Regions from separate parts of the Roseovarius sp. MMSF_3298 genome, predicted to be linked through region 1. Evidence: riboswitches for the same ligand, from Rfam matches in the RefSeq annotation. Region 1 holds a riboswitch; each other region holds the start of a gene.
The links. A riboswitch is a leader RNA that binds a small molecule or an ion and turns the genes downstream of it on or off. The one in region 1 is predicted to bind thiamine pyrophosphate.
Positions count from the first base shown of each region.

Region 2: another riboswitch for thiamine pyrophosphate. It lies ahead of thiD (bifunctional hydroxymethylpyrimidine kinase/phosphomethylpyrimidine kinase); the one in region 1 lies ahead of thiB (thiamine ABC transporter substrate binding subunit).
Region 3: another riboswitch for thiamine pyrophosphate. It lies ahead of thiC (phosphomethylpyrimidine synthase ThiC); the one in region 1 lies ahead of thiB (thiamine ABC transporter substrate binding subunit).

Region 1 covers NZ_JASHIN010000018.1:56,714-66,452, reverse strand. The annotation lists gene RBB18_RS15855 (ATP-binding cassette domain-containing protein) at 157-852, opposite strand; gene RBB18_RS15850 (thiamine/thiamine pyrophosphate ABC transporter permease ThiP) at 839-2,395, opposite strand; gene thiB (thiamine ABC transporter substrate binding subunit) at 2,371-3,363, opposite strand; TPP riboswitch at 3,397-3,508, opposite strand; gene serB (phosphoserine phosphatase SerB) at 3,788-4,660, opposite strand; gene RBB18_RS15835 (phosphoserine transaminase) at 5,265-6,443, shown strand; gene serA (phosphoglycerate dehydrogenase) at 6,532-8,127, shown strand; gene RBB18_RS15825 (dimethylsulfonioproprionate lyase family protein) at 8,493-9,104, shown strand; gene RBB18_RS15820 (metallophosphoesterase family protein) at 9,147-9,739, shown strand, end outside.
Region 2 covers NZ_JASHIN010000003.1:15,875-25,613, reverse strand. The annotation lists gene RBB18_RS03860 (amino acid aminotransferase) at 1-562, opposite strand, end outside; gene sseA (3-mercaptopyruvate sulfurtransferase) at 562-1,419, opposite strand; gene RBB18_RS03850 (hypothetical protein) at 1,501-1,791, opposite strand; gene smpB (SsrA-binding protein SmpB) at 1,889-2,365, opposite strand; TPP riboswitch at 2,608-2,696, shown strand; gene thiD (bifunctional hydroxymethylpyrimidine kinase/phosphomethylpyrimidine kinase) at 2,733-3,557, shown strand; gene RBB18_RS03835 (glycoside hydrolase) at 3,715-4,878, shown strand; gene RBB18_RS03830 (PLP-dependent aminotransferase family protein) at 4,960-6,159, shown strand; gene pncB (nicotinate phosphoribosyltransferase) at 6,205-7,497, shown strand; gene RBB18_RS03820 (polysaccharide deacetylase family protein) at 7,494-8,237, shown strand; gene RBB18_RS03815 (CaiB/BaiF CoA-transferase family protein) at 8,216-9,307, shown strand; gene RBB18_RS03810 (antibiotic biosynthesis monooxygenase) at 9,411-9,739, opposite strand, start outside.
Region 3 covers NZ_JASHIN010000002.1:323,482-333,220, reverse strand. The annotation lists gene RBB18_RS03620 (cytochrome P450) at 1-93, opposite strand, end outside; gene RBB18_RS03615 (hypothetical protein) at 90-1,355, opposite strand; gene RBB18_RS03610 (cytochrome c biogenesis CcdA family protein) at 1,420-2,172, opposite strand; gene RBB18_RS03605 (sulfurtransferase TusA family protein) at 2,277-2,504, shown strand; gene RBB18_RS03600 (phasin family protein) at 2,701-3,066, shown strand; TPP riboswitch at 3,129-3,249, shown strand; gene thiC (phosphomethylpyrimidine synthase ThiC) at 3,357-5,156, shown strand; gene RBB18_RS03590 (ribonuclease E/G) at 5,333-8,032, opposite strand; gene RBB18_RS03585 (SDR family NAD(P)-dependent oxidoreductase) at 8,505-9,260, opposite strand; gene RBB18_RS03580 (sigma-54 dependent transcriptional regulator) at 9,320-9,739, opposite strand, start outside.

The DNA.
Region 1 (9,739 bases):
TTTCCCATCCTGAGCGCACGCCCCATTTGATACCCCGGAACCTTTTAAAAATCCCGGGGCGCGGCACGGGCCGCCAGGCGGGCACATTCCCCAGATGATCGTATCTGTGCCCGACCTCTCTGAGGCCCGTGCCGCTTTTTCCTTTGAATTGAAGGCTCAGGAGCCGAGATAGTCGCGCAGGACCGGCGGCGGATCGTCGAGAAGATCGGCGGTCGGTTGCAGTGCATGTGCGGTGCCGTTGGCGACGAGGATGGCTTGCGTCGTGATGCGGCGGGCGTCCTCTGGTGCGTGGGAAATCATCAGGAGGGTCGCGCCGGTTTCTCCCGCGATCTCGGCCACGAGGTCGAGCATTTCCATCCGCAGGGCGGGCCCGAGCGCGGCGAAGGGTTCATCCAGCAATAACAGCGGCTTGTCCTGAAGCATGACGCGGGCAAGGGCGGCACGGCTGCGCTGGCCACCGGACAGCTCGCCGGGTTTGCGGGTGTCCATGCCGGCAAGGCCGACACGCCCCAGCGCCGCGGTGACGCGGGTCTTGTCGCCCTGCGACAGGCGCAGGTTGGGCGACAGGCCAAGGCCCACGTTCTGCGCGAGCGTCAGGTGGGGAAAGAGGTTGTCCTCTTGAAAGAGCATGGCGACGGGGCGGGCGCCCGGGGGGTGACCCGTGATGTCGGTGCCGTCCCACGTGATGCGGCCCTGCGTGACGGGCAGGAAGCCCGCGATCCCCTCGATCAGCGTGGACTTGCCCGCGCCAGAGGGACCGATCACCGCGACGGTTGCGCTGTCTGGCACGGTGAGGTCGGCGGTCAGGGTGAAGCTGCCGTTGCGGATGGTGGCGGACTCAAGTTTCAGCATGACGATGCCCTCCGCGATCAAGCAGCCAGAAGACCCCGAAGGACAGGATCAACAGAAGGAAGGAAGCGGCGGCGGCGGCCTCCATCTGGTAGGAGCCCATCAGGCGGTAGATCTGTAACGGCAAGGTGGCCACGTCGGGGTCGGCAAAGAGCGTGATGACGCCGAGATCGCCCATCGAGAGGGCTGCGGCGAGACCGGCGGCAAAGCCGATCTGCGGGCGCAAGCGGGGCAGCAGGACATGGCGCAGGAAGGGCAGTCCGGCCATGCCGAGCGAGAGGCCAAGGCAGCCTTGGCGCGCCACGATATCGCGGGCGCGGGGAACAAGGATGCGCAGGGCGAAGGGCAGGACGGTGATGGCGTTGACGAGCGCCGTGACGGGTAGGGCGAAGGCCTGCGGATTAGCGTAGGGACGGATGGCGATGAATAGCCCCGTGCCGATTACCAGAGGCGAGGCGGCGAGGCCAAGGAGACCCGCGATTTCCACCATACGGCCGCGTTCGGTCGCGATGGCGGTGGTCATCGGCAGCGCCATGCAGAGCAGCAGGACGGTACTGAGCGCCGCGACCCAGAGCGAGGTGAGCGCGGCGGTCCAGACCTGGCCTGGCATGTCGGCGAAGCCGGGCAGGCCGGACAGAGCGATGGCCATGAGCGGCACGAGCAGGAAGACTGCCGCGACACCTATGAACAGCGCGTCAATGCACCGTGCGGTGGTCGTTTTTCCGTCGAACCGGCGCAAGCCGCGGTCGAGACCGGAGCCGAACCCTTCGCCGCGCGCCAGCCAGAGGGCGATGCCACCGGCGAAAACCGTCAGGCCAAGCTGCACGGCGGACAGGAGCGCGGCCCGCCCAAGATCGAAGTCAAACCTGAACGCCTGGTAAATGGCGAGTTCTATCGTGGTGGCCCGCGGCCCGCCGCCGAGGGTGAGCGCGACGGCAAAGCTGGTGAGACAGATGGCGAAGATCACGGTGAAGGCGCCGGGGACAAGGCGCAGGAGCATGGGCAGTTCGATCACCCGGAACATCGACCAGCCGTCGATGCCCAGGAGGGCGGCGAGACGGAAACGCTCGGCGGGAATTTCCTGCCAGCCCTGCAGGAGAAGGCGGGTGGCCAAGGGCAGGTTGAAGAACACGTGGGCGAGGACGACGCCGTGCAACCCGTAGATCTGCACCGGGGGCAGGCCGAGCGTGCCCAGGGCCGCGCTGACCCAGCCGCCACGGCCGAAGACCTCGATCAGGCCCAGAACGGCGACGATCACCGGCAGGATGAACGGCGCGCCCAGAAGGGCGATCAGCAGGCTGCGGCCCCGGAACCGGCGGCGGGCGAGGGCGCGGGCGACGGGGATGGCCAGCAGCACGGAAAACAAGGCCGAGAGGGTGGCCTGTACCAGCGTGAAGCGCAGGGCGGCCCAGTCGGCGGCGTTGAAGCCGCGCCCGGTTTCGGCGCGCAGGGCGACGGCCAGCAGCGCCCCGAAGATGAGCGCCGCCACGAGGGCGGCGGCGCTCCATCCCGGTCTGGCGCTTAGCGGCTGAGCGCGTTCAGCCATTCATCGAGCGCGGCATCGCGGGTGGCGGCGGCTTCTTCGGCGCTGAGAAGCAGGGATTTCTCTGGTTGGATCAGGGTGTCGAATCCTTGGGGCAGGCCGTCCTCGAGCTCCTTGGCGGGGTACATCCAGTTGGTCGTCGGGATAACGGACTGGAAGTCCTGGGTCAGCATGAACGCGAGGAACTGGTCGGCCAGTTCGGGTTGGTCGGTGGAGGCCAGTTTTCCGGCCACTTCCACCTGCATGTAATGGCCCTCGTCGAAGGCGGCGGCGGTCTTGCTGTCGTCCTCTTCGGCGATCAGGTGGTATGCGGGCGATGTGGTGTAGGAGAGCACCATGTCGGCCTCGCCTTCGAGAAAGAGCCCGTAGGCTTCGGTCCAGCCCTTGGTGACGGTGACGATGTTGTCCGAAAGCCCCTCCCAGATTTGCGGGGCCTCGTCGCCATGGGCGGTCTTGACCCACATCAGCAGACCGAGACCGGGGGTGGAAGAGCGCGGATCCTGGATGACGATGGAGGTGTCGCTGTCGGCCAGAGCCTTGAAATTGCTGGGCGCGTCCATGTCCTTGTCGTGGACGAAGGCGAAATAGCCCCAGTCGTAGGGCAGGAAAACCGGGTCGTCCCAGGTGATCGGCAGATCGAGGTCCGGGGACTGGCCGTGCTCGGCGAAAAGGCCGGTGTCCTTGGCCGCGGCGATCAGGTTTGTGTCGAGGCCGAGGACGATGTCGGCATCGGTATTCTGTCCCTCCAGCCGGACGCGGGCGAGAAGGGCCGCGCCGTCCTCGACGCCGACGAGGTTGAGGTCGCAGTTGCAGTTGGCCTCGAACGCCTCTTCGATCTGCGGGCCGGGGCCCCAGTCGGCGACGAAGCTGTCATAAGTGTAGACGGTCAGTTCGGGCGTCCCGCTTGAGTCCTGCGCCATCGCGGACGTGGCGGTGAGCAGACATCCCGCAGTGAAAACAAGGCGTTTCATGGCATCCTCCCTTTCGGCAGAAGGGGCGGCGCGATGCGGGTGCATGACCTTCCCTCCGCCGGTGTCAGCCGGTTCAGGTTCAACGGGTTTGCTATGTGCATCTCAGTCGCCGTGTCTGGGCCGGTCGACACCCCGAGGTTTCAACAGGAACGTAGGGGCAAGCCGGGGAAGGGACAAGGTGAATTGGCGAATCGGAAGGTTAATGCTGCCGGAAGGCCCGAAATGACGTCGGTATCGCGTCGGTATTCGGGTGGTATGGCAACGGTGCCGGTGAAGTGGAGGGCCGGGTAAACGCGCCGCGCGGGGATGCGGCGGATGAGGAACAGGTCAGCGACTGGTGAGAGGCGGCGAGGTCCCGGGGCGAGCCCGGGACGGGGTGCGCCAGGTTTCGTCGCCGAGACGTGCGCGTGGGCTTTTGCCCACTCTACAGGATCTGGAAATCGTTGCGGTCGTAGCCTTGCAGGTAGAGCAGCGCGGTGAGGTCGCCGTGGTTGATGCGCAGATCGCATTCGGCGGCGACGGAGGGCTTGGCGTGGAGCGCGACGCCGCTGCCGGCGCGGGCGAGCATGCCGAGGTCGTTGGCCCCGTCGCCCACCGCCAGCACGTCGATGTCCGAGATGTTGAGGCGGGTGGTGATATCGGCGAGCGCCTGCACCTTGGCCTCGCGCCCGAGGATGGGGCGGGCGACGTCGCCGGTGAGCTTGCCGTTCTCGACAAGCAGCGTGTTGGCGCGGTTCTCGTCGAAGCCGAGAAGCGTGGCGATATGCGAGGTGAAGGCGGTGAAGCCGCCCGAGACGAGGGCGGTATAGGCCCCGTGGGCCTTCATCGTGGCCAGCAGGGTGGCGCCGCCGGGCATGAGGGTGATGCGGGTGTCGAGGACCTCGGTAATGACGTCTTCGGGGAGGTCTTTGAGCAGTGCGACGCGTTCCAGAAGGGCGCCTTCGAAGTCGAGCTCGCCGTTCATGGCGCGGGCGGTGATGTCTTTCACATGAGCGCCGACGCCGGCCTCGTCGGCGAGTTCGTCGATGCATTCCTGGCAGATCATGGTGCTGTCCATGTCGGCCAAAAGCATGCGCTTGCGGCGGTTTTCCGACGGTTGGACGACAAGGTCGGTGCGCAGGGTTTGCAGGTTGTCCCAGACCTCCCACTGGTTGTCGGGGAGCGCGGCCATGTCGAACTCCGCCGCCTCGTCGGGCGCGAGCCAGCGGGCGTCGAACCCGCCCCAGGCGTTGCGCAAGTTTTCGACCAGTGCCGGGTCGAGCGTGCCCGGAGGGGCGATGAGGGTTGTGGTGAACATGGGGCGTCTCCGCTTTGCGCTTGGGATGCGGCATAGCGCAGGTTGGTGCGGGGTTCTAGGTGGGGGCCGCGCGACTCCATCGCGATCTCTACTGCGTTGGTCGAGTGTCGTCAGCGTATGTCGACGGATTCGTTGGGCAGTGGACCGCTTGCGAAGTAACGCCCTAGTAAGCGGCCATATTGTTGTGTATCGCCATATACGTTGCCAACCCGCAGAGGATCAACGATAGCCCGATCACGGTCCATACAAGGATTCTCGACGACAAACTGGTCCCGGCGCGTTTCTGCACGAAGGTTATCAATTGCCCCAGAATGATCTCCACTGTGGCGTCCTCATTCAGCCGATGTTTTGATGCCCATTTAGCTTCATTGTAGTAAGCAGGCTGCGGTGCGATTCAACCATTAAGCGCAATTCGTGGGTCACTCGCGCAGTATGAAAGCCTCTCTTGACGAAGTTTCCGATGATAGCCGCCGGGGTCGCTTTCGGACCGCAAACCGCCGCGCCTTGGCGATTTTCCCTCTTGCGGGGCCGGTGCGGCCAGCGTAATCCAAAAGGTGGGACACCCCTCCCCAACGAGGGGCGCTTATCTGGAAGGATAGCAGCAATGGCTATTGAGACACCCGGCACGCGGCCGGACACGAAACCTGTCGCCGTTCCGGCGAATCCGCGTTTTTCCTCCGGCCCCTGTGCCAAACCCCCCGTTTTCGACCTGAGCAAGCTTGCCGATGCCCCGCTGGGCCGGTCGCACCGCGCCGCCGTGGGCAAGGCCAAGCTGAAGGCCGCGATTGACGGCACGCGCGAAGTGCTGGGGATTCCCGACGATTACAAGGTCGGCATCGTCCCGGCGTCAGACACAGGCGCGGTCGAGATGGCGATGTGGAGCCTTCTGGGCGAACGCAAGGTCGAGATGCTGGCCTGGGAAAGCTTTGGTGCGGGCTGGGTCACGGATGCGGTCAAGCAGCTGAAGCTGGAGGCCGAGGTCAAGACCGCCGAGTATGGCGAGATCGTCGATCTGGACGGCGTGGACACGGACAATGACGTGGTCTTCACCTGGAACGGCACGACCAGCGGCGTGCGGGTGCCGGATGGCGACTGGATCAAGGCAGACCGTCAGGGTCTGACGATCTGTGACGCGACCTCGGCCGCGTTTGCGCAGGACCTGCCGTGGGACAAGCTGGATGTGGTGACGTTCAGCTGGCAGAAGGTTCTGGGCGGCGAGGCGGCGCATGGGACGCTGGTGCTGAGCCCGCGGGCAGTGGAGCGGCTGGAAAGCTATACGCCGCCCTGGCCCATGCCGAAGATTTTCCGCCTGACCAAGGGTGGCAAGCTGAACGAGGGCATCTTCGAGGGGGCGACGATCAACACGCCGTCGATGCTGGCGGTCGAGGATTACCTGCTGGCGCTCGACTGGGCACGCTCGGTCGGCGGGCTGAGTGGCCTGATGGCGCGGGCGGATGCCAATACCAAGGCGGTGGCGGATTTCGTCGGCACGCATGACTGGGTCGAATTCCTGGCCAAGGATCCGGCGACGGCGTCGAACACGAGCGTCTGCCTGAAGTTCACCGACGATAGGATCAGCGACGGGGCGGCGTTCGCCAAGGCCGTGGCCAAGCGGCTGGAGGCCGAGGACGTGGCGTTTGACATTGGTGCCTATCGCGATGCGCCTCCGGGCCTGCGGATCTGGTGCGGGGGCACGGTGGAGACCGCCGATGTGGCCGCGCTGATGCCGTGGATCGAATGGGCGTTCAACGCCGAGATCGCGGCGCTGTCCGAGACCGTTTGAGGTGGGGTGAAACCCCACCCTACGCGGGATGTGTAGGGTGGGTTTCAAACCCACCATTCCCAGAATTCAAAGATGAAGGACCAGACAGATGGCTCCCAAAGTACTCGTATCCGACAAGCTGAGTGAAACCGCCGTGCAGATCTTCCGCGACCGGGGGATCGAGGTGGATTTCATGCCCGAGCTGGGCAAGGACAAGGACAAGCTGGCCGAGGTGATCGGCGATTATGACGGCCTGGCGATCCGCTCGGCCACCAAGGTCACGCCGACGATCCTGGACGCGGCGAAGAACCTCAAGGTCATCGGCCGCGCCGGGATCGGCACCGACAATGTGGACAAGGCGGCGGCCAGCAAGAAAGGCGTGATCGTGATGAACACGCCCTTCGGCAACATGGTGACGACCGCCGAGCACGCCATTGCGATGATGTTCGCCGTGGCGCGGCAGATCCCCGAGGCGAGCGCCAGCACACATGCCGGCAAGTGGGAAAAGTCCAAGTTCATGGGGGTCGAGCTGACCAACAAGACGCTGGGCATCATCGGTATCGGCAATATCGGCGGCGTCGTGGCCGAGCGGGCGCGGGGGCTGAAGATGAAGGTGGTCGCCTATGACCCCACGCTGAGCGAAGAGAAGATCGCGCAGAAGGGGGCCGAGAAGGTGGACCTCGATACGCTGCTGGCGCGGTCGGATTTCATCACGCTGCACACGCCGCTGATCGACGCGACGCGCAACATCCTGAGCCGTGAGAACCTTGGCAAGACTAAGAAGGGCGTGCGGATCGTCAACTGTGCCCGTGGCGGGCTGGTGGACGAGGCGGCCTTGGCCGATCTTCTGAAGTCGGGGCATGTGGCGGGCGCGGCGCTGGACGTATTCGCCGAGGAGCCTGCGACGGAGAACCCGCTGTTTGGTCTGCCCAACGTCGTTTGCACGCCGCACCTGGGGGCTGCGACCAGCGAGGCGCAGGAGAACGTGGCGTTGCAGGTGGCCGAGCAGATGTCGGATTACTTGCTGACCGGGGCCGTGACGAACGCGCTCAACATGCCGTCGGTGACTGCCGAGGAAGCCAAGGTGATGGGGCCGTGGATCAAGCTGGCCGATCACCTGGGCAATTTCATCGGCCAGATGACGGACGAGCCGATCAAGGCGATCAACCTGCTTTACGATGGTGTCGTGAGCCAGATGAACCTGGAGGCGCTGACCTCTGCCGCCGTGGCGGGAATCATCAAATCGGTGAACCCGGAGGTGAACATGGTCTCGGCGCCGCTCATCGCCAAGGAGAGGGGGATCAAGATCTCGACCACCAAGCAGGACAAGTCGGGCGCGTTCGAGGGCTATATCAAGCTGACCGTCGTGACGGCGGAGCGTGAGCGGTCCATCGGCGGTACGGTGTTCAGCGACGGCAAGCCACGCTTCATCCAGATCAAGGGGATCAACATCGACGCCGAGATCGGACAGCATATGTTGTATACGACGAACCGTGACGAGCCGGGCATCATCGGCGCGCTGGGCCAGACGCTGGGCGGCAATGGTGTGAACATTGCCAACTTTACGCTGGGCCGGTCGAAGGCGGGAGAGGAGGCGATTGCGCTGCTATATGTCGATGCGCCGGTGCCGGATGACGTCATTGCCAAGCTGCATCAGACGGGGCTGTTCCAGCAGATCCGTGCGCTGGAGTTCGATGTGGGGTGAGGGCTCTTGGATGGTAGCCGCGCGATTGCCAGACCGCGGGGTGGCGATCCTGACGTGAGTTCAAGGCACTTTATGGTTGCCGTGTCAGTGTAAGTTCCAATCGGCGTGCTGTCGTCAGCCAATCGCCAGCCCGTCGCACCAGAGGTGCGCCGTTCGTAGTCGGCACGCCTCCGGCGTGACGGGCGGTCCCCCTTTCGGTCAGTGGGCGATCGCGCGGCGGCGCGGCAAAGCCGCGCCTAGATTCCGCGCGACGGATCACTGCCTGAAATGGCCACCAACAAAAACGACCTTCAAAGGGTCGCTGCGGCGAAAGCCGTTGCGGCCCGTTTGCGTTAAGCGAGGTGCATTCGACCGAGGATGTTCCGATGCGCGATCCGTTCCAGCTTTTCCTGTCCGAGATGGCGGCCGTGTTCCGCGCCGAGGGGCGGGCCTGTGCTACCGAGACCGCCGCGGCGCTGCTGTCGGCGACCGAAATCGCGCCGCTGACCAACGATTCGCCGGGGGACTCCGGCGCGATCTGCGGATTGCTCGCGGGATCGACCTTGGCCGTGGCACGGGCGGCCTTGGCGGCGCATGACACGCTGCCCTGGGGCCACAACCCGGTGTCCAGCCAGATGAAACCCGAGGACGAGGCTCTGTTCTCGGTCGTGGACCTGATGGGGCCGGACGCGCCGCTTTATTGTCCGACCCTGCGGGCGGGCCTCTATTACCAGCGGCCCAACACGCGCTACGGCCTGCATTCCCATGCCGCGGTGGAAACCTACGTGATCATCGCGGGCCGGGCGATGTGGACGGCGGGCGACGCGCAGCGCGAGATGGTGGCCGGGCATTCGGTGCATCATTCGACCTATCTGCCCCATGCCTGCCAGACCGGCGACGAGGGCGTCGTGGCCCTGTGGCGCTGGTCGGGGGATATCGGCATCGACAGCTACCGCGTGCATCACGGGGCAGAGGCGTTCGGGGCCTTCGCCGCCTGAGACGGGTTTGCAGCCGGGGCGTGGTGCATTAAGTCATGTGCCATGACCGAACCGATTTACGTGATCCCCGACATCCATGGCTATCGCTCTGAACTGGACCGCGCGCTGGCGCGGATCGACGCACAGGCGGGCCGCGATGCCAAGGTGGTGTTCCTTGGCGATTACACCGACCGCGGGCCGGACAGCCGGGGCGTGTTGGAGACGCTGATCGACGGGATCGCGGAGGGACGGAACTGGACCGCGCTGCGGGGCAATCACGACCAGCTGTTTCTTGATGCGCTGGAAGGCCGGATGGAGCCTCGGCGCTTCCAGTGGTGGATGCAGGGCAACCTTGGCGGACGCGAAACGCTGGCCTCTTACGGGGTGGATACACCGGCGTATGGCGGTGACTGGCGTGAGCAGGTGCCGGGGCTGCATAGGCAATTCCTGAGCACGTTGCCCTACACCCATGAAACGGACGACCTGTTCCTGTGTCATGCCGGGGTTTCGCCGGGCACGCCGCTGGAGCGCCAGGTGCCGGAGGACCTGATGTGGATCCGCGAGCCGTTCCTTTACGACACCCGCGACCACGGCAAGCTGGTGGTGCACGGCCACACGCCGGTCAATGCGCCCGAGCATCACGGCAACCGCGTGGC
Region 2 (9,739 bases), on a different contig from region 1:
TCGTCAGGTTGGCGCCGGTCGGGTTGTGGCAGCAGCCGTGCAGCAGGATCACGTCGCCTGCCTGAACCCCATCCAGATCCTGCATCATGCCGTCGAAATCGACGCCGCCGGTTTCATTGTCGAAATAGCGGTAGGGGACGTGTTCGATCCCCATGTGTTTCAGGATGCTGAGGTGGTTTGGCCAGGTCGGGTCCGACACGAAGACGCGCGCATCCGGGTTGGCCATTTTCACCAGGTCGAACGCCTGCCTCACCGCGCCGGTGCCGCCGGGCGTGGCCACCGCCGCCACCGCGTCGCGCGGGGCGGCATCGTCGAGGATCAGCTTGATCATCGCGTCGGAAAAGGCCGGGTCGCCCGCGAGGCCGACATAGGCCTTGGTCTCTTCCTCTTTCCACCATTCCTTCTCGGCGGCCTTGACGGCGCGCATGATCGGCGTGCGGCCTTCGGCATCCTTGTAGACACCGACGCCGAGGTCGATCTTGGTGTCGCGCGGATCGTCCTTGTAGGCCTGCATGAGGGCTAGGATCTTGTCGGCAGGTTGCTCTTTTAGGTGTTCAAACATCAGGCTTCTCCGGTTGCGACGGAGACGGTAGGAAAGGCTCCCCATTCGGTCCATGATCCGTCGTAGAGCGCGTGGTCGGTCTTGCCGATCCGTTCCAGCGCAAGATTGATCACCGCGGCGGTCACGCCGGAGCCGCAGCTTGTGATGACGGGTTTCGTGAGATCCGCGCCGGCGGCATCGAAGATGGTGCGCAGGTCGTCGGGGGATTTCATCGTGCCGTCGTCGTTGAGCAAAGTGCTGTAGGGGACGTTGCGGGAGTTGGGGATGTGCCCGGCCCGCAGCCCTTCGCGCGGCTCAGGCTCGTCACCCCGGAACCGGCCGGGCGCACGGGCGTCGAGGATGGTGTAGTCGCCCAGCTTGGAGGCGGAAGCGACCTGTGTGACATCCTTGACCCGGTGCGCTTCGCGCCGGACGGTCATGTGCCGGTCCCGGATCATCGGGGGCAGGTCCTCGGTCGGGCGGCCCTCGGCCAGCCACTTGGGCAGGCCACCATCCAGGACGGCCACGTCGTATTGTCCCATCAGGCGGAATAGCCACCACACGCGGGCCGCCGAGAAGAGGCCATGGGTGTCGTAGACCACCACCTGGTGACCGTCGCCCACGCCCATCTGGCGCATGCGCGACATGAACTTTTCCACTGGAGGCGCCATGTGCGGCAGGTCGGAACGATGGTCGGAAATATCGTCGATATCGAAGAACCGGGCGCCGGGGATGTGCGCCTGATCGTATTCCGCCTTTGCATCGCGGTCGATGCCCGGCAGGAAGTAGGTTGCGTCAAGGACCCGCAGGTCAGGATCATTGAGATGCGCCGCCAGCCAATCGGTGGATACCAGTGTTTTCGGATCGTCGTTTGCCATGACAGCCCCCTGAAACCATTGCCATTGACGTAGCGCGGGACGCGGGACAGTGCAAGCGGACGGGGTGTGCTGTTCCCTGGGTCAGCGGGTCAACAGATTGCGCAGCAGGCCAGCGGCCAGAAGGCATGCGCCGCCGCCAAGTGCGCCCGCGGCCAGTTGCGTCGTCAGTGCCGTGGGGTCGAGCGCCACGCTGTCGGGCGCGGTTTGCGCAAGGCCGCCAAAGCCCAGCAAACCAAGGGCGTGGCTGCCAAGAGCGCCGCCGAGAACACCGGCACCAGAATTGATCAGAACGCCCACGTTCAGGCGGGGCACGAGGCCGCCGGCGATGTTGCCGCCGATGGCGCCGGCAATGAGGCTGATCAGTAAGTCCATGCTTCCCGCTCCCCCGTGCTATCCCGCGCTGTGCGCCCGGAACGAGGGAGAATATAGCAAAAGCGGCGGCACCCGCAGAGGGTGTAATCCGAGACGCCTACATACCGTGGCGCAAAAGCCGCTGCTTCTGGCGGTTCCAGTCGCGCTTGGCCTCGGTCTGGCGCTTGTCGGTGTTCTTCTTGCCCTTGGCGATGCCGATCTTGATCTTGGCGATGCCGCGGTCGTTGAAGTACATCACCAACGGCACGAGGGTCATGCCCTTGCGCTGGGTCTCGTTCCACAGACGCGCCATTTCCTTGCGCGAAACCAAGAGCTTGCGGCGGCGCCGGTCCTCGTGGCCGAAAGGCACGGCCTGTTCGTAGGGTGCGATGTAGCTGTTGACCAGCCACAGCTCGCCATCCTCGACCGCGGCATAGCTTTCAGCGATGTTGGAGGTCTTCTGGCGTAGGGATTTGACCTCGGACCCTGCGAGCACCATGCCGCATTCCAGATCGTCCTCGATGGCATAGTCGTGCCGCGCCTTGCGGTTCTCGGCGACGACCTTGTAGTTTGGATTGATCTTGGGCTTGACCATGTCGATTTCTGCCTTCCGGGCGGTGCAAGAGAGCAAGATAGCCCCTGTGGCGAAGGCTTCCAACCCCCTGAAGCGAATCGAAAGGTTAACGGGACCCGAGAAGGCGAATCCGAACGTCGGTATCACGTCGGTATTCAAGTGGTATTGCGACGGTGCGGTTTTTTGCAGGTGGCCGGATCAACGGAGCGTGCGTTGCGCCGGCGCGGTTGCGGTTGACAGGCGGGCCACTGCGCCTATCGTTCGGCACAAGCCAGGGGCGCCTTCGGGCTGAGATGCACCCTTTGAACCTGACCCAGATCATGCTGGCGGAGGAAGGCGCGACCGGAGCCGGTCGGACCCAGCCTTTCGACGCCGCGAAAGGAGCCGGATGACCCCCGACACAAGGAACACAGCCAAGGGCCGGATCGCCAACATCCTGTCGGTCGCGGGCTCGGACCCGTCGGGCGGTGCGGGCGTGCAGGCCGATCTCAAGGCGATCTCGGCGAACGGAGCCTACGGGATGGCGGCGCTGACGGCGTTGACGGCGCAGAACACCCAAGGCGTGCAGGGCGTGCATCTGGTGCCGCCGGACTTCGTGGCCGACCAGATCCGGGTGGTAGCCGAGGACGTGCGGATCGACGCGGTGAAGATCGGGATGATCGCCACGGCAGAGATCGCCCGGGCGGTGGCGGACGCCTTGCCGGACGTGCCGGTGGTGCTGGACCCGGTGATGGTGGCGAAGGGAGGCGCATCGCTCCTGGCCGAGGACGCGGTGGTGGCGCTGCGCGAGGCGCTGGTGCCGAAGGCGGCGGTGATCACGCCGAACCTGCCGGAGGCGGCGGCGTTGCTGGGCTGCGCCGAGGCGGCGACGCGGGAAGCGATGGCAGAACAGGCGCAGTCGCTGCGGGCGCTGGGCTGTGGCGCGGTGCTGCTGAAGGGTGGGCACCTGGAGGGCGAGGACAGCCCGGACGTGCTGGCCGATGCGGACGGTGTGCATTGGTTCGAGGGCACGCGGGTGGCGACGCGGAACACCCACGGTACGGGATGCACCCTGTCGGCTGCGCTGGCGGCCCGGATCGGGAGGGCAGAACCTCTGCCCGAGGCGGTGGCCGAGGCCAAGGCCTATGTCGCGCGGGCGATTGCCGGGGCCGGGGCGCTGGATGTCGGGTCCGGGCATGGACCGACGCATCATTTCGCCGGGTTATGGGCGTGACCTTCGTATCGGCCGCTTCCTGCCCCGGACCTGATCCGGGGCCTCTTGCCCGATGGGAAAAAGACCGTCTTTGACGGATCGGGATCGGCCGGTTCCCGCTCTCGGGAATCGCGGCGGGACGTGGTAGGCTCCGCCAAACCAAGCGGAGCCCTCTGCCATGTCTTCCCCCAGTGTCAGCCTCCTTGTCGGCACCACAAAGGGTGCCTTTATCCTGTCCGCAGACGCGGGCCGCGACTGTTGGGACGTCACCGGCCCGCATTGCGACGGCTGGTGCATCAACCACATGGCGGGCGATCCCCACAGCGGCACGATCTGGGCTGGGGGTGGCGGTGCGTTTTACGGGGCGGGCGTGTGGCGGTCCGAGGATCGGGGCCGGTCCTGGACGCTGGAGCGCCTGACGCGGGGGCAGATGGACGACTGGGCGGCGAACGATCCGGGCTTTGCCGAGATGATCGGCTGGACCGACGCGCCGCTGCCGTTCGACGACGCCTTTGAACAGGTCTGGTCGCTGGGGTTCGCACACGGGACGCTGTATGCCGGGACGAAGCCCGCGACCCTGCTGAAGAGCACGGATCACGGTCGGACATGGCGCCAGGTCGATGCACTGACCGAGCATCCATCGGCGAAGGACTGGAACCCCGGGGCCGCGGGGCTTGTCCTGCACTCGATCGTGTTCGACCCCGGCGCGCCTCAAAAGCAGTGGATCGGGATTTCCGCCGCGGGGGTCTTTGCCACCGAGGATGGCGGGGCGAGCTGGGAGCGGCGCAACCGGCTGTCCAATACCGAGGCCTGCGGCGCGCATGACCATCCCGCCGCCCCGAGCGGCGGAGAGACCGGGCATTGCGTGCATAACATCATGCGCGCGCCGGGCGATGCGGACCTGCTTTATCAGCAGAACCATCACGGCGTCTGGCGGTCGTCTGATGGCGGGCGGTCGTGGGACGATATCACGCCGGGCCTGCCCTCGACCTTCGGCTTTCCGATCCGGGTGCATCCGCGCGACCCGCGCACGATCTGGACGCTGCCGCTGAATGGCGACATGGCGGGGCGGTATCCGCCCGATGCGGCCTGCGCGGTCTGGCGGTCGCGCGACGGGGGCGAGACGTGGGCGGCGCTGCGCGAGGGGTTGCCGCAGGAGAACTGCTTTTTCACCGTGCTGCGGCAGGCCATGGCGGGGGACACGCTGGATGCGCCGGGGCTGTATTTCGGGACCAATTCGGGGTCTGTCTTTGCCAGCCTTGACGAGGGCGACAGCTGGCGCGAGATTGCGCGGCACATGCCCACCATCCTGTCGGTCGAGGCGTTTGCGCCTGCCGACTGAGCGCGCAGGACGGGAATTGAACAGACGTTCATTTTCCTTTATGCACGCCCCGACCCCTTGCACGACTTCGGGAGACAGCCGATGCCCCAGCGCCCCGCCTTTGCCAAATGGCTTGACGACACCAACGACGTGACCGCCACTTTCCTGGCCGCCGGGCGCATCCCGGGGCTGGTCAACCTTGGCGGTGGTCTGCCGGGCACCGAGATCTGGCCGATCGAGGACATGACGAAGCTGGCGACGTCCGCCGTGGCCGACCACGCGGACGAAACGCTGGCCTATGCCCCCGTCGCGGGACTGCCCAAGCTGCGCGACCTGATTGCGGCGCGGTATTCGGAAGGGGACCTGACGCTGACGCGCGACAACGTGCTGATCACCGCGGGCGGGGCGCAGGCCCTGAACCTGCTGGGTACGGTGTTGCTGGAGGAGGGCAGCACCGTCGCCTCGCAGACGCCCGCCTACCTCGGGGCGCTGGACAACTGGCGGCCGCGCCAGCCGGTCTATCGCCCGATGCGGCTGGAGGCGAATGACCTTGACCCGGTGGCGGCCATGACCGGTGCGCAGTTTGCCTATACCGTGCCGAATTTCTCGAACCCTACGGGCAAGCTGGTGAATGCGGCGACGCGCCGGCGGCTGGTGGATGCCGCGCACGAGACCGGCACCTGGCTGATCGAGGACGACCCTTACGGCACGCTTTATTATGACGACGCGCCGATGCCGCGGATGCTGACGCTGTCTGCCGAGCGGGCCGGGGCGCCTTATGACGGGCCGGTGATTTATCTTGGCACGGTATCCAAGGAGCTGGCGCCGGGGCTGCGGATCGGCTGGATCATCGCGGCGCCCGAGATGATCGAGGTGCTGAAGGCCGCCAAACAGAGCGCCGACATGTGCACAAGCGGCCTGTGCCAGCAGATCACCCATGACGCCTTCGCCACCGGGCTGGCCGATGACATGCTGCCCAATATCCTCGACCTTTACCGCAAGCGGCGTGATGCGCTGTGTGCTGCGATGGACGAACACCTGCCGGAACTGTTCACGTGGGAACAGCCCACGGGGGGCATGTTCGTGTGGGCCACGGCGAAGGACCCCGCGCTGGATACCAACCGGCTGATGGAGGTGGGGCTGGACCATGGGGTGTGCATTTCGCCCTCGTCGGTGTTCGATCCCGAAGGGCGTGACCACAGTTCGATCCGCATCAACTTTACCTACAATACCGAGGACAAGCTGGTGACCGGGATCGAGCGGCTGGCCACGGCGACCCGCGCCGCGCTTGCGGAAACCTGACCCTTTTGCTCTAACGGGCGGCAAATTGACTACCCGGAGGCCGCCATGGTCGACATTGCAACCCGTGTCTGGAACCATAAATGGAAGATCGACCCGATCGTCCGTTCGCTGATCGACACCGATTTCTACAAGCTGCTGATGTGCCAGTCGGTGTTCCGCAACCGTCCGCACACCTCCGTTACCTTCTCGTTGATCAACCGCAGCAAGGATATCCGGCTGGCTGAACTGGTGGACGAGGGCGAGCTGCGCGAGCAACTGGACCACATCCGCTCGCTGTCGCTGTCGCGGGGGGAGTCGACGTGGATGCGCGGCAACACGTTCTATGGCAAGCGGCAGATGTTCACGCCCGAATTCATGGACTGGTTCGAGAAGCTGCGTCTGCCGCCCTATCACCTGGAAAAACGCGATGGGCAGTACGAACTTACGTTCGAGGGTACCTGGCCGCAGGTCATGCTGTGGGAAATCCCGGCGCTGGCGGTGCTGATGGAACTGCGGTCGCGCGCGGTGCTGCACGACATGGCCCGGTTCGAGCTTCAGGTGCTTTACGCCCGCGCCATGACCCGCCTGTGGGAAAAGACCGAAGTGCTGCGCGACACGCCCGGCCTGCGTATCGCCGATTTCGGCACGCGGCGGCGGCATTCTTTCCTATGGCAGGATTGGTGCGTGCAGGCGATGACCGAACGGCTGGGGGACAATTTCGTCGGCACCTCCAACTGCCTGATCGCCAAGAACCGCGACCTCGAGGCGATCGGCACCAACGCGCACGAAATGCCAATGGTTTATGCCGCGCTGGCCGAGAATGACGAGGAATTGGCCCGCGCCCCCTACGAGGTCCTGTCCGACTGGCACGACGAACACGACGGCAACCTGCGGATCATCCTGCCCGATACATACGGTACCGAAGGGTTTCTGGCCAAGGCGCCCGACTGGCTGGCGGGGTGGACGGGCATCCGCGTTGACAGCGGCGACCCCGCCCGCGGCGCAGAGACCGCCATCCAGTGGTGGAAGGACCGTGGCGAGGACCCGACGCAGAAGCTGATCATCTTTTCCGACGGGCTGGACGAGGAGAAGATCCTGTCGCTGCACAAGCAGTTCGCGGGCCGCGCCCGCGTCTCCTTCGGCTGGGGCACGCTGCTGACCAACGACTTTCGCGGCCTTACCCCCGGCGACGCTCTCGCCCCCTTCTCGCTCGTCTGCAAGGCGGTGGCCGCCAACGGCCGCCCGACCGTCAAGCTGTCGGACAACCCCCGCAAGGCCATGGGGCCGGAGGGCCAGATCGACCGCTACAAGCGGGTATTCGGGGTGGGGGACCAGGAGGAGATCGAGGTGGTGGTGTGATCACGCCCGGTGTCTGCCTCACTTTCGACGACCTCTATGTCGAGAACTGGCTCGCCGCGCGACCGATCTTTCAGGCGCATGACGCCCGCGCCACCTTCTGCGTCTGCTGGATGCACGCCGCGACGCCTGCGCAGATCGATGGCCTGCACCAGTTGCAGGAGGACGGTCACGAAATCGCCTATCACGGCCGCAACCACGAGAAATTGCAGCCCTACCTGCGCCAGCATGGCCTCGACCACTGGCTGGAAAACGAGATCGCCCGTGGCGTGGCAGAGCATCGCGCGCTCGGCTTCCCGACCACCAGCTATGCCAGCCCTTTCTATGGCTCCAACCGGCAAACCCGCGCGGCCACAGCGCCCTATTTTCAGATCACCCGCGCCGGCAGCGGGCGCGATCTGTCGGTCGAAGATGTGCCGAAGCGGATCTACCAGCGGCCCGATCCCGACGGGGCGGTGAGCAGCATCGGCTTGATCGACTTTCAGAATCCCGGCAGCCGGAGCTGGCGGGAGATCGGCGCCGCGCTCGACATGCTGGTCGCGCATCGCGGCGTCGGCATCTTCAACGGTCATGACATCCGCCCGCGCAGGGCGGGTCCGGGCCGCTACAGCGCGCACCGGCAAATCGACCGTCTGCTGCGCGAAATCACCGACCGTGGACTGGCCTTTCATACGCTCAGCGGGTTCGCCCGTGCCGCCCAGGCCGATCAGGAGGCGCCGCAATGCTTGCCGGCATCAAGGTAGTAGAGTTCGAGGGCCTAGGCCCCGCACCCTTCGCCGCCATGATGTTGGCGGATCTGGGCGCGGAGGTAACGGTTGTTCAGAGGCCGGGACCTGCCAATCCGACGATGGGCGAGCGCAACATGCTCGACCGCGGCAAGCGGGCCGTGGTGCTGGATCTCAAGGATCCCGGCGACATGGCTGTTGCGAAGGCGATGGTGAACGAGGCCGATGCGCTGATCGAGGGGCTGCGGCCGGGGGTGATGGAGCGGCTTGGGCTGGGGCCGGAGGTGTTTGCGGAGAGCAATCCGACGCTGGTTTATGGACGGATGACGGGCTGGGGGCAAGGCGGGCCGCGGGCGCATCTGGCGGGGCATGACTATAACTATATCGCCACGGCGGGGGCGCTCTACTATGCTTCGACCCCGGGCGACGCGCCGCTGACGCCGCCGACGATCGTGGGGGATATCGGGGGCGGGGCGCTGTACCTTGTGGCCGGTGTGCTGAGCGGTCTGCTCAATGCACAGCGGACGGGAAAAGGCACCGTGGTGGATGCGGCGATCACCGACGGGTCGGCGCATATGATGGCGCTTTTCATGGCGATGGCGGGGGCTGGGAACTTGTCGCAGGAGCGGGGGCAGAGCCTGCTGGACGCGCCGCCCTGGGGGCGGACATATGTTTGTGCCGACGGGCGGTACCTGTCGGTGCAATGCCTTGAGCCGCAGTTCTATGCGATGTTTCTGGACCTTCTCGGGCTGGATGACGACCCGCTATTTGCGGCGCAGTATGATCGGGCGCAGTGGCGCGAGCAGACGGCGCGGTTGACGGCGGTTTTCGCGGCGCAGCCGGTTGGTCATTGGGCCGACCTGTTCGAGGGGTCGGACGCCTGTGTCGCGCCTGTGCTGAGTCCGTGGGAGGCGGCGGAGGATCCGCATATCGCCGCGCGCGCGATCTGGCACAATACAGAAGGCGGGTTCCAACCGGCCCCGGCGCCCCGGTTCGACGGGAAGGCCCGGGCGCCGAACCCGGTGCCCGCGCGGGGGCAGGATACCGAGGCGGTGCTGAAGGATCTGAAGGCGCGCGGGCTGATCTGACGGCGTTGGACATACGTTTTCGTATGGTGCGATGTTCCGAACTTGATCCGGGATTTCCTGCCGCGGGAGGTCCCGGGTCAGGCCCGGGACGGGGAGCGCGGCCTCAGCCGCCGTGGACTTGCTTGCTGTCGTCTGGCGCCTCGTCGCGCTCGAACATGCCGTAGTCGCGGATGACCGACACGACGCGCAGGCGGTAATCGTCGAACATGATCTCGCGGCCTGCGCGCTGGGCGCCGCGGTGAGCCTCAAGCCGGCGCCATTCGTCCAGAGCGGCCTCGTCGCGCCAGAAGCTGAGGGAGAGCAGCTTTTCCGGGTTCACCAGGCTTTGAAAGCGTTCGACCGAGATGAAGCCGTCTATGCCTTCCGCAAGCGGTTTCATCTTGGCGGCCATGTCGAGATAGGCGTCTTTCTGGTCAGGGTGCGGCATGACCT
Region 3 (9,739 bases), on a different contig from region 1:
CTGGGCCGAGAGGATGTCGGCCCGGAAAAGCCGCATGTAGCGCCAGAGCGAAACGCGGCCCTCGCGCGCGGGCGGCTTGGGCGGTTGGCTCATGCCGCCATGCTCGTGAAGCGGGAGGTGGCGCGGGTGATGCGGCTGGGCGACGGGGCGCGGTCGGTGTAGCGGTGGCCCAAGGTCTGCGGGCCGGCGGTGATCTGGAAATAGTCGTAGTCGCCGGGGCGGTCGAAGGCGCAGAGATACTGGAAATGCAGCCGAAAGAAGCGCCAGCGCAGGGCCTTCCAACGTGCCGGGCTGAGGGTTTGGGTGAAGGCGGCCGAGAGGATCAGGGGCCAGCGCTGATTCTTGGGGGCGACGCCGGAGACGGCGACCGGATCGCAAAGCGCGAAGGCGCAGCCGTCGCCGGGGGCGGTGACGTCGACCCAGGCGAGTTCCTCGCGGGTCGAGAGGTAGTGCAGGTCGGCGCGGAGGCGGTGGGCCTCCTTGAGAAAGGACACCATCGGGACGACCTGCCCCAGCGTGAGGAACGAGAGTGTCGGGCCGTTTTCCGGCACGCGGCCTGCCCGGATGAGATCTGCGAGGATGGAGACGCCGAGATGGGCGCCGGAGGAGTGGCCGACGACGAGTACCTCGTCCACGTCGCGGGTCAATGCGGCGGCGATCTCGTCGGTGAACTGGGCCATCCGCGCCTCCAACTTGGGCGGGTTGGCGCCCTTGGACTGGGCCGAATAGGCGTAGTCGTGCATGAGGTAATAGGCGAAAAGCTTGTTGTCGCGGGCCTTGAACCAGCGCAGCAGCGCGTAGCCTGCCAGAAGCGCGACCGGAATGCTGCCGTAAAGGACATAGACGAAGGCATCGGAGAACAACTGGTCCGGAGGCCGAAAGAGCGTTTCCCATGTCCAGACGATGGCGGACCACAGGCCAAAGGCCAGCGCGAGGGCCAGCACCAGTTGCACGACCAGGAAGCCCACCGGGTAGAGCGCGGCAATGACCGGCCCCTTGCGCAGGCGCATCAGGCGGAACAGCGCGCCCGAGGCGATATAGGTCCAGGCGGTGCGGATGAGTTGCAGGTAGGTGCCGGCGATGCCGCGCTCCATGCTGTCGCGGACGATGTCGGACCAGACCAGCACGTCGAACTCGGTATGGACTGCCTGGCCCTCTATGGTCGCGTCTACCTGCCAGCCGTAGCGGCCTTGAGTTTTGCGGGCCGACAGGGCGAGGTCATAGCCCGAGAGGCCCGCCTGCTCCGCGCCCTCCTTGCGGTAGAGCTCGCGGTAGCGGCGGGGATGAATGGGATCGTATCCCGGAATGTAGAACACCCGGCGACGGGTGACGGGGGCGTGGGTGGGGCTGCTCATGCCAGACCTGTCTTGGCCTCTTCTTTGCAAGAGCGTAGCCCATTATTGGGGCGAGAGTAAGACTTTAGCCGACCAGCGCGAGGGCCGGGAACATCTCGAGCAGCCAGTAGGAGAAGGCGGCGAAGCCACCCGTCAGCATCAGCAGGCCGATGGTCCAGAGGAGCAGGCCCATGATCCGCTCGATCTGGTCCATGTGGCGTTTCATCCAGTTCATCAGCCCGGTCAGGCGCGGCAGGAACGCGGCGACCAGAAGGAAGGGGATGCCGAGCCCCGCGGCATAGACCGCGAGCAGCAGCGTCCCGCGCGTGACGGAGGCTTCGGACGCCGCCAGAGACAGGATCGCGCCCAGCTGCGGCCCGATGCAGGGCGTCCAGCCGAAGGCGAAGGCGAGGCCGAGGATATAGGCCCCGAACGTGGTGCCGCCCTTGTCGCCCACGTCGAGGCGCGCCTCGCGGTCCATGATGCCGATGCGGAAGATGCCGAGGAAATGCAGGCCGAAGATCATGACGATGAGGCCGGCGGCGGTGTTGAAGTAATCCTGGTATTGCAGAAAGGCGCGGCCAAAGGTCGAGGCCGCAAAACCGAGGAACAGGAAAACGGTCGACAGGCCCAGCACGAAGAAAAGCGCGGGCAGGATCGCCTTATTGCGCGTGCGGCGCTCGGACTGGAGGTCGGTCACGGTGACGCCGCTCATGTAGGCCAGGTAGGGCGGCACTATGGGCAGCACGCAGGGGCTGAGAAACGAGAAAACGCCGGCCACGAGCGCGATGGCCATGGCGGGGATCAGGGTGGCGTCTATGAGATCGATTCCGAACATGCCTTTCGTCTAGTGCAAAACGCGGAGGGCGTCACGCGGCGCGGCGTCACAGCGCGGTCACATCTCGGTGGACAGGCTGTAACGGTTGGACTACCTCCGGTCGCATGAGCGAACCTGAGACCATCGACGCCGTGGGGCTCTTGTGCCCCCTGCCCGTGCTGAAGCTGCGCAAACGGATGAAGCCGCTGGCCAGTGGTGATGTGATCGTGCTGCGGGCGGATGACCCGGCGGCGGTGATCGACGTGCCGCATTTCTGTGCCGAGGCGGGGCACGAACTGATCGAGACGGTCGAGGACGGGGTGGTGACGCTTTACCGGGTGCGCAAGGGCTGAGGCGCACGGGGGTGCGACAACGGCGCGAGGGACAGCAGGCCGGTTGCGCTGTACCTCGGATGAGCCACGTCATATAATTATTACCGTCCCGAATGGCGCAAGGCGCGTGTTTCGGTGTGTTGTGCCAGATCGGAAGACGTTCCCGCAAAGACCGCCCCGCCGCGGGCTTTGCCGAAGCTCGTAAGGAGTGGCGCAGATGGCCAGATCTACGAAGAAAACAACCGAAACCCCGGACACGACTTACCAGGCCAATGCCGGCATGGTGGCCGCGATGGCGGCGTTCAGCCCGGTGGCGATGACAGCATGGTTCGACATGGTTCAGGAAAGCATGCGCTTCATGTCCGAACGGCTGGAGAAGGATCTGGAGGCGCAACGCGCGATGCTGGCCTGCAAGACGCCGCAGGAGCTGATGCAGGTTCAAAGCGATTTCATGAAGAAGGCGTTCACGGACTATACCGAAGAAACGCGGCGGATGATGGAGATGATGGGCGTTGCGATGAAGGTGGATATCAAGGACACCGCCCCGACGACCCGGCGCAATTACGACGATGTGCCGGTCTGATCCGCACCGCCCGAGACTTTTCCCGATTGGCCGTTGAAATGACGGCGGCGCTTCGCTAGCCTGCGCTTACGCAGGGGGGTCCCGCCCAGGGGACTGAGAGGCTGACAGGGCATATGCCCGGTGACGCGACCCTTTGAACCTGACCCAGTTGACACTGGCGTAGGAAGCTAGGATCGCATTCCCGGACGTCCGGGCACTGTTTTCCGAAGACGGGGCGCATCGCCCCCGCGTTTCCCTCAAGCCACGCCTCATCTGGTGTCTTTTCGAGTAACCGCTTGAGGAGCGCCAAAATGAACGTACCCAATCCCAAGATCACCACGGGCGAGCTGCCCGCGTCACGCAAGATCTACGTGAAAGGCACGCAACACCCCGATATCCGCGTGCCGATGCGCGAGATTTCCGTGCATCCCACGTCCGGCGAAGAGCCCCTGCCCGTCTATGACAGTTCAGGAGCCTATACCGACCCGAACGTGTTGACCGATATCCGCGAGGGCCTGCCCCGCCTGCGCCGCGAGTGGATCGAGGCGCGCGGCGATGTCGAGGAATACGAGGGCCGTCATGTAAAGCCCGAGGATAACGGTTTCGTCGAAGGCGACCGCCTGACGCCGGAATTTCCCAATATCGCCGCACCGATGCGGGCGAAAGATGGCAAGGCGGTCACGCAGCTGGCCTATGCGCGGGCGGGCGTGGTGACGCCGGAGATGGAGTTCATCGCTATTCGCGAGAACCAGATGCGCGAGGCCGTGGCCGAGGCGCGCGACGGCAATGACTGGGGCGCCAATATTCCCGACTACGTGACGCCGGAATTCGTGCGCGACGAGGTGGCGGCGGGCCGGGCGATCATCCCGGCCAACATCAACCACCCCGAATCCGAGCCGATGATCATCGGGCGCAATTTCCTGGTGAAGATCAACGCCAACATGGGCACCTCCGCCGTGACCTCCTCGATGGAAGAGGAAGTGGACAAGCTGGTCTGGGCGATCCGCTGGGGCGCGGACACGGTCATGGACCTTTCCACGGGGCGCAACATCCACAACACGCGCGAATGGATCATCCGCAATTCCCCCGTGCCGATCGGGACCGTGCCGATTTACCAGGCGCTGGAGAAGGTGAACGGCATCGCCGAGGACCTGACCTGGGAGGTGTTCCGCGACACATTGATCGAACAGGCGGAACAGGGCGTGGATTATTTCACCATCCACGCCGGCGTGCGCCTGCACATGGTGCCGATGACGGTGGACCGGGTGACAGGCATCGTGTCGCGCGGCGGGTCGATCATGGCCAAGTGGTGCCTGCATCATCACCGCGAGTCGTTCCTGTATGAGCATTTCGAGGAGATCTGCGACATTTGCCGGGCCTATGACGTGTCGTTCAGCCTTGGTGACGGGCTGCGGCCCGGGTCCATCGCGGATGCCAATGACGCGGCGCAGTTCGCCGAGCTGGAGACGCTGGGGGAACTGACCAAGATCGCCTGGGCCAAGGATTGCCAGGTGATGATCGAGGGGCCGGGCCACGTGGCCATGCACAAGATCAAGGAGAACATGGACAAGCAATTGGAGTGCTGCCACGAGGCGCCGTTCTATACGCTTGGACCGCTGACCACGGATATCGCGCCGGGGTATGACCATATCACCAGCGGGATCGGGGCGGCGATGATCGGGTGGTTCGGCTGCGCGATGCTGTGCTACGTGACGCCCAAGGAGCACCTGGGCCTGCCCGACCGGGACGACGTGAAAACAGGGGTGATCACCTACAAGATCGCGGCCCATGCCGCCGACCTGGCCAAGGGCCTGCCCGGCGCGCAGCGGCGCGACGATGCGCTGAGCCGCGCGCGGTTCGAGTTCCGCTGGGAAGATCAGTTCAACCTGTCGCTGGACCCGGAAACCGCGCGGGAGTTCCACGACCAGACCTTGCCCAAGGAAGCGCACAAGGTGGCGCATTTCTGTTCGATGTGCGGGCCGAAATTCTGCTCGATGCGGATCAGCCACGACATCCGCGCCGAGGCGCAGAAGGAAGGGATGGAAAAGATGGCCGCCAAGTTCCGCGAAGGCGGGGATTTGTACGTGCCGGTGGATGAGGCGGAGGAGTGAGCGCCGGGATCTGCCGGCGCGCATCCCGGACCTGATCCGGGATCTCTACGGTTCGAGGTCCCGGGTCAAGCCCGGGACAGCGTGTGCAAAGTCGCGTGATCGCTACTGGATGCGTGAGAATGAAACCAAAAACGCCGGGGTCCTGCCCCGGCGTTTCATGTTTCTGTCAGAGCGACCTAGCTGCCGAACGACCACCAGCCCTTGCGCTTGGGCTTGTCCTCGGCCGGCTCGGGCGTAGCGGTCTCGGCCGTGTCGGTGGCCTCGGCGGCGACCGGCTCGGGCTTCTTGCGCGGAGCGCGTTTGCGGGCCGGTTTGGCCTCTGGCTCGGGTGCGGCTTCGGCAGCCTCGGGTGCGGGCTCCGCCGCGGGTTCGGGCGCTGCCTCTGCGGCCGCCTCTGGCGCGGGCTCTTCCTTTTTCTTGCGCGAGCGCGGCTTGGGCTTCGGCTTCTCCGCAGGTTTGTCCTCCGGCGTGGCCTCGGCCGTCTCGGACGGGGCCTCGGCGGCTGCCTCTTCCTTGGGCGCGTCGTCGGTCTTTTTCTTGCGCGAGCGGCTGACGCGCTTGGGCTTGTCCTCTTTCGGCGCCTCTTCGGAGACGTTTTGGGACTCTGCTGCAACGGGTTCTGCCGGTGTGTCGTCCTTCGGCGTCTCGTTCTTTTGGTCGGACGGGCCGTCGCCGGAGGGCTGACCGTTCTCCTGCTGATCGCCGTTCTGGTTCTGGCCGTTCTCGCCATTCCCGGATTTCGAGCGCGAGCGGCGACGCCGGCGGCGGCGCTTTTTCTTGGGTTGGCCGTCGCCCCCGTCATTGCCGCCGTTGTTGCCCCCGTCATTGCCCTCGTTCTCGGGCGCGGGCGGGGCCTCGGCGGGATCGGGCGTCTCGGCGTCGGCAGCGTCGTCGATATCGTCCATCAGCGAGCTGTCGACCGACACCACGGCGGCGGAGGTCTGTTTCACCACGCGGGAGGCTGTCTTGAACTTTTCGAGCGTGAAGTCGGGGCTGACCAGCGTCGGGTCGCCCTCGATCCGCACCGACAAACCGTAGCGGCCCTCGATCTGTGCGACGTGCTCGCGTTTCTGGTTGATCAGGAAGTTGGCGATGGCCACGGGGCATTTCACCAGCACCTCGCGGGAGCGTCCGCGGGTGCCCTCCTCTTCGATCTGGCGCAGGATGGAGAGCGCCATGCTGTCGTCCGAGCGGATCAGGCCGGTTCCGTGGCAGGAGGGGCACGGCTGGGTCGTGGCCTCGAGCATGCCGGGGCGCAGGCGCTGGCGCGACATTTCCATCAGCCCGAAGCCCGAGATGCGGCCCACCTGGATGCGGGCGCGGTCGGTCTTGAGCCGGTCCTTCATGCGCTTCTCGACGGCGGCGTTGTTCTTGCGCTCGTCCATGTCGATGAAGTCGATCACGATCAGGCCCGCAAGGTCGCGCAGGCGCAGCTGGCGGGCGACTTCGTCGGCGGCCTCCAGGTTGGTCTTGAGCGCGGTGTCCTCGATCGAGCCTTCCTTGGTGGCGCGGCCGGAGTTGACGTCGATGGCCACCAGCGCCTCGGTCACGCCGATCACGATGTAGCCGCCGGATTTCAGCTGGACCGTGGGGTTGAACATGCCCGCGAGGTACGATTCCACCTGGTAGCGCGCGAAGAGCGGCAGGGTATCGGTGTACTGCTTCACGTTCTTGGCGTGGGACGGCATGATCATCTTCATGAAGTCCTTGGCGATGCGGTAGCCGCGATCGCCCTCGACATGGACCTCATCGATCTCGCGATTGTAGAGGTCGCGGATCGAGCGTTTGATCAGGTCGCCCTCTTCGTAGATCTTGGCCGGCGCAATGGATTTCAGCGTCAGTTCGCGGATCTGCTCCCACAGGCGTTGCAGGTACTCGTAGTCGCGCTTGATCTCGGACTTGGTGCGCTTGGCGCCCGCCGTGCGCACGATCAGGCCCGCGCCCTGGGGCACGTCGATCTCGTTGGCGATCTCTTTCAGTTTCTTGCGGTCCGTGGCGTTGGTGATCTTGCGGCTGATGCCGCCGCCACGGGCGGTGTTGGGCATCAACACGCAGTAGCGGCCGGCGAGCGAGAGATACGTGGTCAGCGCCGCGCCCTTGTTGCCGCGCTCTTCCTTGACGACCTGCACCAGCAGGATCTGGCGGACCTTGATGACTTCCTGGATCTTGTAGCGGCGCGGGCGCGGTTTGCGCGGCGGGCGGATATCCTCGTGGTCGTCGTCATCGGCGACCGACTCGATGGACTCGTCCTTTGAGGACGCATCGGAGCGTTTGGACGTGTCGTCGTCATCCTCGCCGTGGTCGTCAGCGTCGTCCTTGCCCTCGTCCGCCTCTTTCGTGGCGGCCTCGGTGGTGTCGTCGTCCTGCGGTTCCTCGACCGGGGTTTCGGCCACGGTTTCCATCGGCGACAGACCTTCGTCGTCATTCGCCGCCTCGTCGTCGAGGTCGATGGTTTCCATGCCGTCGATATCCGACTTGGCGACGGAATCGCCGTTGTCGGCCTCGGCCGCCTTGGACGAGCGCCGCCGGCGGCTGCGCTTGGGCTTGGGTTTGTCCTCTTCCTCGTCACGCGCCTTCATCGCCTCGGCGTAGGCGCGCTCCTCTTCCAGCAGCGCCTCGCGGTCGGCCACGGGGATCTGGTAGTAATCGGGGTGTATCTCCGAAAAGGCGAGGAAACCGTGGCGGTTGCCGCCGTAATCGACGAAGGCCGCCTGAAGCGACGGTTCGACCCTTGTGACCTTTGCGAGATAGATGTTGCCAGCTAGCTGGCGCTTGTTTTCCGATTCAAAGTCGAATTCCTCGACCTTGTTTCCGTCAACCACCACGACGCGGGTTTCCTCCGCGTGGGTGGCATCGATAAGCATTTTCTTGGCCATGTATGTCCGTTGCACGACAAAGGCCGCCAGCCCCCGGGGGGAGCGAGCGTGCGTTGGTCGTGTCTTTTTCGAGCGATATGCAACGCGCGGAAGGCCCGACCGGATCGGGTCTTGCACTGGAACGTCGATGTTCTCGCGCGCGTCATCGCGGTTCTTCTCCAGGGCTGCGGGACCTCGGCCCCCTGCCCCCGTTCATGTGCCGCATCATCCCTTGGGATGTGCCGGCGTCTCGTGGTCCCTCGGGGGACCCAATCGGTTGCCTCACCACCCGTTCCTGGGCCTGAAGCAGCGAAACTCTGAAATGGTCCACAATTGGTGGAGCATATCTCCTAATTAAGGGCGGAAGACGGTAAAAGACAATGGGTAATCGTGCCTGCGTTGCAATTCGGGCCGGCGCTACGGCGCGCGGGAGGAAAGCATCCACAGGAAAACACCACCCACGCGGCGCACGGGGCGCGTGGGTGGTAGTCGGTCAGGCAGCGAAGTTCGGCTGACCGTTCGAGGCCGAGAGCCCGCCATCCACGGGCAGCACCACGCCGTTCACGAACCGCGCATCATGCGAGGCCAGAAAAGCGATGACGCTTGCGACATCTTCGGGTTCGGCGGCGCGGCCCATCGGGATGCGGTCCTTGAAGCGCGCCATGAGACTCTCGTCGTCGCGGATGCCCGAGGACATCTCCGTGCGGGTCAGCGACGGGGCCACGGCGTTGACGCGGATGTCCGGCGCGAGGTCCAGCGCCATGGCGCGGGTCATGTTGCTGACCGCGCCCTTGGAGGCATTGTACCCGAACATCGTCCAGTCGCCGCCAAGGCCGGACACCGAGGACGTGTTGACGATGCACGCGCCATCGGCCTTTTTCAGTTCCGGCAGGGCCGCGGTCACGCAGTTGAAGACGCCGCCGGCATTGATGTTCATCTGGGCGTTGAAATCCTCGAAGCTGAGGTCGCCGGGCGCCCCGCCACGCGCGATGCCGGCGTTGTTGACGACGCAGGTGAGGCCGCCGAAGCTTTCGACGGCTTCGGTGACCAGCCGCTCGGCATCGTCGGGTTTGGAGACGTCGCCGTCGACGACCCGGACGCCCATTTCCGGCAGTTCGGCCGCGACGGCGTCAAGCTTGTCTCGGGTGCGGCCGTTCAGGACGACATTCCAGCCGTCATCGGCAAAGCGTTTGGCGGTGGCGGCGCCGATGCCCGAGCCGGCGCCGGTGATGATTGCTGTACGGGTCATGCTGCTCTCCTTTGTGTGTCGCAGGAGAAACGCGCGGACTTTGACCCGGTTCCAGCCGGTTAGAGGTAGTCCGAGCGTTGCAGGCCGTATTTTGCCATCTTCTCGTTCAGGGTGCGGCGCGGCAAGCAAAGCTCGTCCATCACCGAGGCGATCGAGCCCTTGTGGCGGCGCATGGTGTTGTCGATCAGCATGCGCTCGAACGCCTCGACATATTCCTTGAGCGGCTTGCCCTCGGTCGTCATCACCGGCTGCATGTCCTGATGGTCGGACATCAGCAGCGAGGCGATGGTGCCCGAGCCGCGGCGCGATTGCAGCACGGCGCGTTCGGCGATGTTGATCAGCTGGCGCACGTTGCCGGGCCACGGGGCCTGCAAGAGTTGCGCGGCTTCCTGGGCGGAGACCTGTGGCGCCTCGCAGCCGTAATCATCGGCGAAGGCATCCGAGAAGCGGGTGAAGAGCGTCAGGATATCCTCACCGCG